Regions from separate parts of the Lysinibacillus sp. EB271-A1-10B genome, predicted to be linked through region 1. Evidence: a T-box and tRNA genes for the amino acid it is inferred to sense, from the RefSeq annotation. Region 1 holds a T-box; the other holds one or more tRNA genes.
The links. The T-box of region 1 lies ahead of argS (arginine--tRNA ligase). A T-box ahead of a tRNA ligase gene usually reads a tRNA of that ligase, here a tRNA-Arg.

Region 1 (6,915 bases):
TCTTTTTACTTTGAACTACCTCTGCCAATGTATCATTGCCACAGCCGGTTAAAAGTAAAGTTGTCGCTCCAAGAATGAGCATCTTTTTCCACATACGTTCACCAAAACTTTCTATCATTCGATTATGCCTTGGCATAATTGCGTCCGGAGACTTTAACTTCTTTCAGTGGCCGTGCTGAACAATAACTTCAACCCTTATTCATCTCATCACCTATAGAAGTGACCTGAAAGTAAGTTAAACATCTTTCTATTCTATCATAAACAACGTTACGCTTCGTTTCAAGTTTACATAATAATATTATTATTTTATTTGTATTGTTAAAATAAAGCTCTCGTCTTATGTTCAATTCGTTCTACCTATAAAAAACGGCTCTTTATTATCTTTGCTATGGAAAATGACTTATCATTTGCGGTTAAAATGATATAAAAAAGAAAGCTTCCCTCTTCAATTATTGAGCTTGCTAAACATGTTGAGTTCGAGGCAACTGAAAAAGAAATTTATTTTTAATAGATCTTTTTAAAGGTATCTCGACGAGTGAACTGGAGACGATGTAGAGTGTCTTAAAGAAGTTATATCGTTTGGATGGTGATGTAAAGGTGGTTTTGAAGAAGACATTTAATTAGATATGGATGAAAACCAAAATGACGTTCAGTTGAAGATCTTATAAAAGATTGAAAGACGAAGAAATCATAATTAGGGAGAATGATCGATAAAATAAATGTTACTATTGAGGAATCTGTCTCATTAAATGGTGCAGATCATTATTTATTTCATTCTCGTACTAACTATGATAACCCGATATTACTTTATTTACATGGTAGTCCAGGTCCCCATCTAGAAAATGGCTGGCAAGCTCCCCTTAAAAGATTATGTATCATTTCTCGATTTGTTTACTGATGCATTATTACACCTCAATAATAATGAACATCGTAAACTAATTATTGGACGTATATTTATTGTTTCCAGGTAGTTTCTTGATTGTATACCATGCTTCAATCGCTTCTTCACGACTTTTCCCTTGATTTTTTGGGTCAGAAAAAAAGTCACGGATGAATTGATTATATTCAAATTGGGGTGCAATGTTATTCTTATATGAAGGGTCTTTCTTCCGTTCTTCCTCCTTATTCCAAGCATCTACGACATCACGATATGTTTTTCCAACATTGTTTTTAAAATAGCTTTGGATATAGGTTGAAAAATGAAATTTAGGGAGTACTGTCTTAAAAAACGCCCTTACATTTTGACTACAACGATGATTTTCGGTAATGAGTGTATCAAGACTTAAGTCTACTTGCTGTTCTATTTTCTTCGCTTTTAATTTTCTGACAGGTTTCTTAATCTCTCCTGTCTGTAGAAATGTTTCAATCCTATTGGAAATCTCTATTTTAGAACCAGAAGCACTTATTCCGTTTTTTCTACAAAAAGTTTGCAATTCTTCCTTTAACCAATAAAAATCCTTAAAACTTTCTACACTTATATCTTTCGTAAGTTTAGGTCTCATTAATTATACCTCCATAATACTTATTCCACATTATAGAACGATAGTTCACATTTGGCAAAACCAATCACGAAAACAGCATAAAAAACATGCGCGTACATTCGCGCATGTTTCCACATTATTTTTTCTTAAGAAAAATGATAGTAGCTATAATGCCTAGCATTAATGTGATAAAAATTGCATAAGTAAATGTATGGTTACCCGTCACATCATAGCAATAGCCAATCAGTATTGGGATAATGGCGCTTATCATGAAGCCGCCTGAAAGCACCATAGATGACCAGCTATTCGCTTCTTCGTCATTTCTTGCCTCATCCAATGGTAGCAATAAACCGATTGGAAATAAGCCGCTTAATACAATACCTATAATGAATACCGCAATCCATAACAAAGTCCCTGATCCTACCCATAGCAACATAAAGCCAATAATGCCAAAGACCCCTAAAGAGAAGAGCCAGCCGATTCGACTCGACCATTTTTCCATTAATATAGGGACCAAAATATTCCCAATCATTTGTACAATCGACATAAATGTTAGCATAGAGCTTGCGGCGCCAAGAGAGAAGCCTTTATCCTGTAACATCGGCGCTAACCAGGACATCATGGAGAAGAACAAAGATGTTTGTAAACCAAAGTAAATTAAAATGGTCCAAGCACGGACATTTTTCCACGGATTTCGTGCTACTTTTTCAGTAAATACAGCTGTCTCTGGTAGCTCTTGATTTTGTATAGTCAAGATCCATATACAAAGAGCAATAATAGCAAGTATTGCCCAAGAGCCAAGCGCGATCGTCCAGCTCTCATGAAAATGATAATAAAATGGTAATGTTAGTGCCGCACTCAATGTTGCCCCTGTTCCTATTCCAAATGAATAAATACCAACCACCGTAGTAAAACGGCTCGGGAATTTTTTCTTGATATAGGCATTTAATATAGGTCCTATCAGTGCAATGGCAAATCCTGCCGCAAAGCTTGTTACTACAAGTAGTACATAACTTTCTTTTAAAAAGCGTAGGCCATTTGCTATTGTTAGGATGATTAGTAAGAGCGTAATAGCTGTTTTTGTTCCAAGTTTTCTTTGTAATGGGACTGCAAATGGTGCAAAGAGTCCCATACAAAACACCGGAATAGATGTTAAAAAGCTCATTTTCGTATTTGATATATGGAGTGATTCTAAAAGTACATTAAATAGTGGTCCTATTCCTGTGACTGCTGGGCGCATATTGAGCGCAACCAAGAAAATACAAACAACCACAAGTACCATGGAAACACGCCTTTGCTTTTTCTCCATACTTTCTAAAAACCTTCTCTCTAAATATACGGTTAAAAATTCAACGAAATTTGATAAGACCTTTGAATTCTCACTATACCCTTTTACCATTTTTTCTAGTAATGGTCAATTTCCATAGCTATTACTAGTTGCATGTTGTAGCTAGCACGATGTTGTAGACACACTAATCGTTCTTACATATTTTTAGGTGCGGCAATGCCTAATAGTGCTAACGACTCTTTTAACACAATGGATACACAAAGACAAAATGCTAATCTTGATTTTATTTGGCTGTCATTGACCAATACTTTATTTTGCGCATAATATTTATTAAATTGACGTGCTAATTGTAAAGCGTATTTAGCAATTTGTGATGGATCAGCTTGTTCAAAGGAGTTAGTAATTACTTTCGGAAACTGTTCGAGTAATAAAATAACAGGCCATGCTTGCTCACCTAATGCTTCGAGCGATACTGCATAACTTTGTGCATCTGCTTTTGCCAAAAGAGATACGATACGTGCATACGTATATTGAATATATGGCCCTGTTTCACCTTCAAAATTCATCATGTGCTCAATAGAAAACTCAATGTCATGAAGACGATCATTTTTTAAATCATTAAAAATGACCGCTCCTACACCAACCTGTCGTGCGATACTCTCTTTATGCATTAAATTTGGATTTTTTTCCTCGATATTTCGTTTCGCCGTAGCAATTGCCTCTGTTAGTACATCTGTTAATAGAACGATCTTTCCTTTACGTGTCGACATTTTTTTACCCTCTTTTAATATCATCCCAAAAGGCACATGCTGCAAGTCTTTTGCCCAATCATACCCCATCTTCTCAATGACCTTAAATAATTGGCTAAAATGAAGTGATTGTTCATGTCCTACAACATAAAATGATTTTTTAGGGTCATATTGCTGTTTACGATAAAAAGCAGCTGCTAAATCACGTGTAGCATAGAGCGTAGCACCATCAGTTTTGGTTATTAAGCATGGAGGCATATTGTCTATTTCAACGACATGAGCACCCTCGGATTTCACAAGCAGTTCTTTTTCTTCCAATTCCTTAACAACAGCAGCCATTTTGTCATTATAGAACGCTTCCCCAGCGAATGAATCAAAGTCAATTCCAAGCAATCCGTAAATGTTTTTGAATTCTTCGAGTGATGCATCTCTGAACCATTGCCAAAGAGCTAACGTCTTTTCATCCCCATCTTCTAATGCTTTAAATGCGGTACGTGCCTGTTCATTCAGTGAATCATCCTGCTCCGCTTCTTCATGGAATTTTATATAAATTTTTAGCAGTTCCTCTATTGGGGCAGCTTCAATCGTCTTTTGATCTCCCCATTTTTGATAAGCGACGATTAATTTACCAAATTGCGTTCCCCAGTCACCCAAATGATTAATGCGAATTGCTTTGTAGCCGTTTTTCTCGGCAATATTGGCCAAAGCATTACCGATCACTGTTGAACGTAAATGGCCCATAGAAAAAGGCTTCGCTATATTAGGTGAAGAAAAATCTAGCACTATATTCCCTTTTGACTCTTGTTGAGTCCCGTATAAATTTTTCTCTTTTACAATTTGACTAAGAACTTGTTGAGTAATCGTAGGCTGATGATAAAAAACATTGACATAACCACCTACTACTTGAACTTCTTGTATGCAATCGCAGCTTATATTATTTTTTATGTCTGACGCGATAGTGTGAGGGGACTTTCTTAATTTTTTGGCTAGCGTAAAGCACGGGAATGCCAAATCCCCTAAGTCCAATTTTTTTGGTTTCTCCAGTAAGTTTTGAACTTCAATAACGGACAGCTCATTATTTAATGCCTCAGCTATACTTTTTGCAATTTGTCTATTCATATTCATTCTCCTCTCTATACATAAATCCATTTTCTTGTAGACAAACAAAGCGTCCATATTTTGAATTGTGCACGGACGATTCATACTAAATGAAAATAAAAAAAGCCCTCGTCTCTAAAATAGAGACGAGAGCATAGTTATCCCGTGGTACCACTCTAGTTGCCATATAATATGACCACTTTCCATTGTTAACGAGGTGACTCCCCGATATTCTCTACTACAAATTTGAGAACCTTCTCCAAAGTGCGTTTCATTTATGGCTCCTGCATTAGGCTCACACCATCCCTAATTCGCTTTCCAGTTGCTCCATAAACTACTCTCTTCATCTCAGAATTTAACTGTAATTTCAAATTATATTACAGTAGTTCCTTTTTTTAGCCAACTGTCTTTTGATTTTTAAATAATTGAATCGATTCCAATGGTGTATTTTGGTAGTAGGACAAATTACGCGTACATTAATACCGTATCTAAAAGGAAAAGGAACATTCCCCACTAATTAGTGGGAATGTTCCTTTTCTGCATAATGGATGACATCAGCCATTATGGCGTACAACTCTTTTAATTTTAATTCCTTGTTTTCAGTTAATCTTTTAGCTAATTTTTCACTGATAATCCCTTTTTCAATCAATACATTCCAGTTGTTATCACTTGACTTTCCTACTAATACTTCCGCCAAGTGTTCTGCGACTTCATCTCTTTTAATTGGGTTTTTTTCTTTTTTAGCTACTTTATAGATAACGACATCCAGCTTATCCCCAAGCTCGTTCATTTTCTCTGGACTAACACGTTGAACGCCCTCTTTTAGCATTTTCGCAAACTTAATCTTTGTTGCTGTATCTTCAACTTTTAAGTCATTCGAATAACCACCGACAACGAGACCGTAATTGATTAAAGTTTGAATAGATTTATCATACCATTCATTTTTATAAGGATAATCCATCTCAAAAGAATCTACAAAGGCTCCTTGTTTCTTCAAATCTTCTCGTAAAGTATTAATGAGTTTTTTGTCCTTGCTCATTGCTCTAAAGGTTACGTCTTCTTTAATGGCTATCGCTGCTGCTGCTCCCGCTGCTTCACCTGTCACCATACCCGTTGGAACGACACGTGCACTTCCAGCTGCAAGTGATGAATAACCTGCTGAACGACCTACAACAAGCAAGCCATCGATTTCTTTCGGCACTAAAGAACGGAAAGGAATTGCATATTGATTTGGAGCTGAAATAACATATCCATAATCATGAGGCGTTTGCGCTTGTACATCAACTGGATAAGCAGCTACGCCAATGCTATCCCAATGATCACTATTCTTCCAAACATCAGACATCGGTAATTGGTATTCTGCCCAAATATGTTTTGTTTCGCGGACGTATAGTTCCTCCGGATAACTCACAACTTCTGCATTTTCAAAGCCAGGAAACTTCTCATGTAAATATTTTAAAATATGTTCAGTCTCTTTCTTCCCTTTTTCAATTGCTTCCTGTTTAGAAAGTTCATTCAAACCATCGATTCCGAAAATTTGTAAAGCATTAATATAATATTCATCATCTACTTTTGCTAAATTCAAGCCTCGTAATCTCGTACCTTCTAGTACTGGCTTATAGTCATCATGAAGCTTTGTAAAGCCCCACATAACTGAATCATTTAGGTGAGCACCACCAAAAGTATTTGAATTTGCTTCTTTTTTCACCTTATCCCAATCAACATTTTTTAAATGTAGCATCAAGGTAACAGCCATTCTCTTATCCTTAATACCAATATCTTCTCCACCCATGAAAAATGGAACTTTTGACATTGTAGCAAAATCAGCATCTTGTGTAGCATCAATGAATGTCTTGCCTTTTACAGCATACGTACCATATTTATTTTTTAATTCCACTGATGTTAGCTGATTTGAATCAAGATTGGCATTAACGACTTCTGTTTGTACAGAAAGCGTTAAATTTGGTTCTTCATCGACAAGCTTTTTAAAGGCAGCCTTCGCATCTACAATTCCAAAGGCATCTTTCCCTCTAACTAGGTCGTGCCATTCTTTAAAAATACCCATACTGACTGGTCGTTTAGAGTCATTTCGAGGTATATCAAGGAAATTGAGCATTCCATACGTAAATAATCCGCCTAATTCTTCACGCTTTTCTACTAAAAGTGTTTTTGCACCATTACGAGCTGCTGATACTGCAGCAGCAACCCCTTCTGGCTCTCCACCAATGACAATTACATCATATTCTTCATTTATCGTTTTTTCCGGAATTGGCTTTTCATAGTTTTTCACAAGTTTTTT
Region 2 (6,915 bases), on a different contig from region 1:
ATCATAGTAACATTCGGCAAGTTTTCTAAACGAGCTCCCATATACCATGTGACAAAATCATGGAAACTCTCAGTCTTAATTTCCTCCTCTTTGCGAGAAGAAATTCTGTCATGATTACCTTTGACACTGTAAACTTTAACTTTTTCAAAGTAGTTTGCTAGAATAGCGACAAGTCTAGCCAAAGCTTCTGCTACTGACTTAGTTTGCTCAACTGCGGTTTCTGTTTCACCAATCTTAGTAAGGCGGTGTAGATTGCCCTCAATTAAATCACCTAATTGCATGATATGAAGCTCTCTAGCTCCTGTTAACTCTTGATAAGCTATTATTTCATTAATTGTTTGTTCAATGCGTTCATAGAACACTTCTTCATTAAATGTGTTCCAATGGTTATCTGTTACCATTCCTTTGTGAAGGTCTGATAACATTAAAGTAAGAGATGTGTCACCATTATATTTAACATCTGCTTTCTTGTAGTTAAGTGGTCTAGCGTTGTTGATTTCATCTTTAATAGCGTCAATCAGCTTTTTAAGCAAGTTATCCAACCTTGCTTCGTGGCGTAAGAATTGTTTGTACTCACGCTTTTGGTCTTGAACTTGCATTTTAGCAATCTCAAGCTCTTTAATTTTGTCGTTTAATTCTTCTAGTTCTCCAGAGGTATTTGCGCTCTGCTTAATAGCGTAATCTCTACCTTGTTTGAAAGCTTTATACCATTTGCGATAATATGATTCACCGAAATTAAGTTTAAGCTCTTTGTTAAGAAGTTCACAAATACCTTCCCATGTAAGACCAAGAAGCTTTTTGTTCTCACAGATTCGATACTTGTATTCTTCAACGATTTCATTAGGAAGTTGTTTAGTGTTCATCTATTAATCTTCCTTAAATAAGTCTTCTTCTTGTTCTCCATCTGTTTCAGAAGATACATTGAACTCGCTAATAGTTGCGATTGAATCTTCTTCTTTGATAAAAAGAGTGATGTTTCTTCCAGTAATTTATTTAGGCTATACTTGAAATCGCCATCTTTAACAGATTCAGTTACGATTAACTCTCCTAAAGTCCAATCAATATCAAGTTTACCTTTTAGTTGTATTGAATTAGTGCGCTTTGCCATTATTTTTTAGCACCTGCTTTAACTGACTTTTGAACAGCTTTCGCTTGTAATAAGCCATTTGGTGTAACAGGGAAGATAGCAACGCCACCACTGTAATCTACAGCGTGATAAGTTTGTTTTTTATCGTATTCGACTTTTCCATTTTTCTTCACAGACTTGCCAAATTTATCAAGCTTTACTGCGTAGTGTGTGAATAAGTCAACTACTGCATATCTAAGACCATACAAAGTCTTAATTTTTCTAATGTGTAACATTTCACATTTCTCCTTGTCTCTAGTAAATTCTATATTTTATGATAGGGGCTAAAGGGATCGAATCACTGACTTTGAATTCGGAATCCAATGTTTATCACTAAACTAAGCCCCGCTTACAACAAAAAACACTATTAGAATAGTACGTCTTTCTAATAGTGAATTGATTGTCTTAATATTCAGTTATGTAGTAGACACATTCACCTTACAGAATAATAATGATTCTTTAGCTTGTTTTAAGGTTACTGTGTCTGAATCACACCCTATATTAAAGAAACAAAGAGAAAGGAGAGTAAATGAAAAATTTTATTCACTTTGCTTTGTTTCCTGAATATAAGATGTAATATGAGGGGAGATACGATTCGAATCTACTCCGCTTTTGCAATAGATTGACATTCTGCCCAACTCCCATAGAGCGGCCTACAGGATTTTAACCTGCTAATAATGGAATTGCTGTCAATTCTCTTAAGCAATTAGTAGCTTCATAAGATTAAGCTCAGGAACAGAATCGAACTGTTGTTTCTTGATTAAAAAGCAGATGTAATGTAACTATCTAATCGAACGCATAGTGGAGGAGAGCGTTGAACTCACAGAGGCTTGCTTATTAGACAAGGTGAAATACGGATTCACTCCTGTTGGCTGACTAGGCAGTGGTCGAACATGCAATGATACGATAAACTTTTTATAGATACTCTAATTTTATTAAACCATCTATTCTATACATTGTGTAATCATCTTTCGATATTGCTGTGTTTGAAGCAAAAATCTCAAGATTCTCTGCTTCTTCATCATAAATATCGAAATACCTATCCAACGCTATCTCAAATGCTCTTTCCTTCCAACGGTTATCTATACTATCGTCAGATTCCTTAGAATACAAGTAAGATTCATTAACTAGTTCGTTGTTAGTTTCATATGTTAAAATATAGTAATTCATAGTTATATCCTTTTTAGTAGGGCATAGGGTATTCAAAACTCTAAATACTCGAAAGAAAATCGAGTGCCGTAGTCCACGTCAAATGCCCCCAAATTTTATTGGCGCGCCATGAGAGATTCGAACTCCCAACCGACAGGGTAGAAACCTGTTGCTCTAATCCATTGAGCTAATGACGCATATTTGATTTTCAGCATTGAGCGTAGTTAAGGGAAGAACTACGCTCAAACTTTGATTCTGAGGAGGTTTAAGTTATGAAATCAAAAAGAACTTCTCACTTTATCTTGCGAAGGGTAGGTAGCACCCAAAGTTCTTTTAGTTGTTTTTGTAGTACTTGATTAGGTGTAACGCTCTCTAAGATTGCTTTGCACAAGTTTTGAGTTAACCTACTTACTAATTATGTCTCAGGTGTTTACTTAATCCTAATTTATGTATTTGTCTTGTTTGTGAGTTTAGTTATTATCTTACTCATGTGTTCGCAAGATGTTAAAGAGGTAGGAATAACACCTTGCGTTCAATAAGTTTATTAGCAGTAGCTTAAATAGGTAAGTGACTCACCTTGTATATTTCATATTATATTATTATCTTACTTTAACAAACGATTTTATCAAAATAATTTGAAAATAGTGGTTTTTTTAATAAAATCCGAATAAAAAGGTGAAATTCACACAGTATCACACCGATCATTTCCTGAATTAGTTAATAACTGTTTTTTCTAATACTTCCTTGAAAGTTTTTGAAACAGCAAACTTTGTAGCCAAGTGAGTTGGTTTAACCACTGGTGAACCATCTTGAGGGTTACGGTAAGTACGCTCAGGTTTTACTTCAACCTTGAACTGACCTAAAGTACCAAAACCAATATTAACTTGACTTTCAACGATAGCACGAACATACGCTTTTTCTACTGAATCAAGAACTGCTGTTCCGAAGTCTTTTGTTATTTGGATTTCTACGCTATCTGTGTCACCTTCTAAGATTTCTTTAGCTAACGCTTTTGATACACGCATCGTTGGTAGTGTATCTTGTAGTTCCTCAGCTAAGATTCCTGTAATAAAATCTGTACGACCTAATTTAGCCATTTTGATATAAGCTCCTTTTTCTCTGAAAAATAAAATGGATTTTATCGCCTTTGGGCAGCGAACTAATAATCCGATATATTATTATGTTATTTTTAGCGTAAGTTAATCTTCACTACTATTAATAGTGATTCCTAGTTGTTCCTTATCTTCTTCTGATAGACAAGAGAAATTACTATAGCGTTCTGAGCCTTTGCTAATTTCCTTTACTTTCTTATGAGATAAGACTTCTAGGTTCTTTTCCTCTTTAGTGAGGTAGTAAGCGAACATATCCAAAATTACTTTAGTGTTTTGCTTTTCCCAAGTAAACAATAGATATTCTTCCAATGTCATTGTCTGAGCTAGAAATTCAATTTCTTCTTTAAGAAGGTGTTCAATGACTTGCTTGCGTTGTGCAAAATTTAGCGAACTATCTAAGTTCACTGTTAGGTGTGGTAGTAAAATTTTCATTTTATTAATTAACCCTCTCATTCTTTAAGGCGGTGGGAAGTGACATTTGCAATACTTTTTTGTACAAGCTGATTTAGCGACATGTTTTACAAATGGAAAGTAAACGATCTTTTGCTGATTTATTGTCACTATAGAACTCGTTTGTTGCAGGTAGGTGTTCACCGCACTTATTACATTGTTTTGTTTTTAAACCTAGAGTGCTTGTGTAAATTACTCTACGCCATTGACGCTCATTCTCTTTCACGACTGCTTTGTAAACGGTCTTGAGCGCTTTCTTGACATTCTGATTCTCAATGCCTATAGCTTCACCGATTTCTCTATGGGTGTAGCCTTTTTCAACCATTTTAATAAGAAGTAACTGTTGATTCGTGAAGTTACATTGATTGATTAGTCTGTCCAATGAAGCATAAGTCGCTATCACTTCTTGATTAACAGCTTTAACCCCTGTAACGTCAAGTGTGCTACCGCCGCCTAAGAAAAGGTTATCATCATATTTGTATCTAAATTCTATTAAAAGCTCAACCACGCCAATGTCATTCATGACGAAGGGTTGAAACATTAAGTCCTTACTAGTAATGTGTGCCATGCTAAATCTTCCTTCCTATATAATGTAACTTTCACCAACCTTTTGTAGTTGATTTTGACTTTAGTTATTATATATTATTTCGTAATTTTTGGATGTGTTTTTTGAAAAATATTATTTTTTAATTATATATGTTTTTAATATAAATATATTTATAAAAGTAATGTAATGATATAAAATAAGAGAGTGACATGAAAAGGTTGCGTTTAAGTATATTCAGGAGAAAGCAGGGATAAAATTGCCAAACATATTACACCAAAATACTAACCGCCTAAAAGTCAAGGTTGCAAAGGTGCTGTACTATAAGGAAGAAAGTATGTGGGGCATTGTGAGCGTTGCACCAACTAAGATAGAGGGTGACTTCGAACCTGAGCTGAATCGCTATAACAACTTTGTTATTAGAGGTAACATTCCAATGGCTATGAATGTGGGGCAAGAGTATGACATTGAAGTAACGGATTTGCAGACAGACGCTAAGTATGGTGAGTTCTATGAGATTATTCGTATTCATATAGAAGCACTTGACACAGTAGAAGCACAACAGCGCTTCTTACAAGCTGTTCTATCAGAGTATCAATCAAAGCTGATTCTTGAAGCATTTCCTAACAATATGATTGTAGATGATATTAGAGATAATATAATTGATATAACTACAATAAAGGGTTTCGGGGAAGCTACAGCTCTAAAGATTAAGAGAGAAATCAAGAGAAACAAAGACCTAGGAGCTTTAATTTCGGAACTTGCTGACTTGAACCCATCAGGGAGAATGTTGAATAAGATTGTTGAGAAGTTTGGAAATTCTACAATTGCGCTATTCAAAGCAAAAGAATCTTTATATTATCTATGTATAGTTTCAGGTCTAAGCTTCAAAAGAATTGACAACATAGCTCTTATGCGTGGGGAAGATAAGTTTGGTCCAAAACGCATTAAGGCTTACTCAGAATACTACTTTGATGAAATTGCTAATCAAGGGCATTCATGGGTCAATGAGCGGGAGTTCCTAGAACAGGCTATCAAGGAACTTGATGTTAATGGCACATATATTCGCGACTATATGAATTCAGAGGATGGTAAGAAAAACTTCTATTGGCAACAGGGGGATAAGAGAATTTCTTCTATTTTTATGTACAACAATGAGCGCAACACATTACGAAATTTACTGAGACTTGCTACTAGATATGAAGCACCAATTGGCTTTAATGTTGATGAAGCAATCAAAGACGCTGAGGCGGCGCTAGATGTAAAATATACTGACGAGCAAAAAAATGCTATTCGTGAGAGTGTTCTGCACGGTGTGTTTATTATAAATGGTAAAGGTGGTACAGGTAAGACCACTGTAGTCAAAGGGATTGTCGAGGTATTAAACTCTTTAGGCCTTACTTATAAAGCATGTGCATTGAGTGGTAAAGCTTCACAGGTTCTTTTATCGAAAGATATTGACTCTGCAACAATTCACCGCACGTTTGGAATTGGTGTTAAGAAGTCAGATGATGAAGAAATCGGTGGTGGTAAATCATTCTATGATGTAATAATCATTGATGAAAGTTCAATGGTAGATGCAGGCCTGTTTAACCAAATGTTATCTAAAGTTCAAGATGGTGCTAAGGTAATTTTAGTAGGGGACAGTGGTCAGCTTTCAGGTATTGGGCATGGGGATGTGCTTCGTGATTTACTTCAAACACAATACTTCAAAACTATTGAGTTAAATCAAGTTCACCGTCAAGCCCAAGATTCTGGAATCATTGAATTAGCTACAAAGATTCGTGAAGGTGTTCAAGTTTACTCTGCTAACCAAGAGGGCATGATAAAGTTTGGAAAGAACAAAGACATGATTATGGTCAACTATCAAAACAAAGAGGATATGCCCGAAAACGTTGAGAGAGTTTTAAGAGGTCAAGCAAAGAATATCAAAACACCTCAAGACCTAATGGACTTCCAAGTCGTTGTAGCTATGAAAGAACGTGGTGCTATGTCAGCAAAAGCAATTAATAACCTAGCTCAATCAGTCTTTAATGACCTAGAGAAGCCGTTTGTGTCTTACAATGGATATGACTTCCGGGAGGGTGACAAGGTTATTGTAAAGGGCAATAGCTACGAAATCAGCTACTATGATGATTTAGAGCATTATTATAATGTGCGAGACAATGAGTTAACTGAAAATGAGATTCAGGAACACTTATTAACATTGGAAACTGACGAGGAAAGAGTTGAGTTTTGTGATAGTATTCCAACATCAAACACTGGTGATTTATTCAATGGTACCATGGGAATAGTTGTAGATGTGTTTGAGAAAATAGACTATAACACAAACAAAATAGTTCAATGCTTGATGATTAACTTCGAGGGACTAGGAATTAAAGTTTACCAACAGTCAGAACTCGATAGTTTGGAACTAGCTTATACTGTAACTTGTCACCGGATACAAGGTTCAACTATCAAAAACGTAGTAGTTATATTAGATTACTCTGCATATTCACTTTTATGTAGACAGTGGGTATATACAGCAATCACTC

Region 2: it has a tRNA-Arg gene. The T-box ahead of argS (arginine--tRNA ligase) is inferred to sense a tRNA for this amino acid. The anticodon was not compared.

What each region holds. Positions count from the first base shown of each region.
Region 1 covers NZ_JBYTDL010000003.1:138,707-145,621, reverse strand. The annotation lists gene AC3WSK_RS05875 (TcaA NTF2-like domain-containing protein) at 1-136, opposite strand, end outside; gene AC3WSK_RS05870 (DUF6434 domain-containing protein) at 936-1,502, opposite strand; gene AC3WSK_RS05865 (MFS transporter) at 1,618-2,790, opposite strand; gene argS (arginine--tRNA ligase) at 2,964-4,637, opposite strand; T-box leader at 4,756-4,975, opposite strand; gene AC3WSK_RS05855 (FAD-dependent oxidoreductase) at 5,134-6,915, opposite strand, start outside.
Region 2 covers NZ_JBYTDL010000018.1:66,706-73,620, reverse strand. The annotation lists gene AC3WSK_RS19520 (metallophosphoesterase) at 1-863, opposite strand, end outside; gene AC3WSK_RS19515 (YonK family protein) at 860-1,108, opposite strand; gene AC3WSK_RS19510 (hypothetical protein) at 1,108-1,362, opposite strand; tRNA gene AC3WSK_RS19505 (tRNA-Arg) at 1,405-1,474, opposite strand; gene AC3WSK_RS19500 (hypothetical protein) at 2,042-2,296, opposite strand; tRNA gene AC3WSK_RS19495 (tRNA-Arg) at 2,396-2,472, opposite strand; gene AC3WSK_RS19490 (HU family DNA-binding protein) at 2,989-3,372, opposite strand; gene AC3WSK_RS19485 (hypothetical protein) at 3,475-3,819, opposite strand; gene AC3WSK_RS19480 (hypothetical protein) at 3,893-4,405, opposite strand; gene AC3WSK_RS19475 (AAA family ATPase) at 4,641-6,915, shown strand, end outside.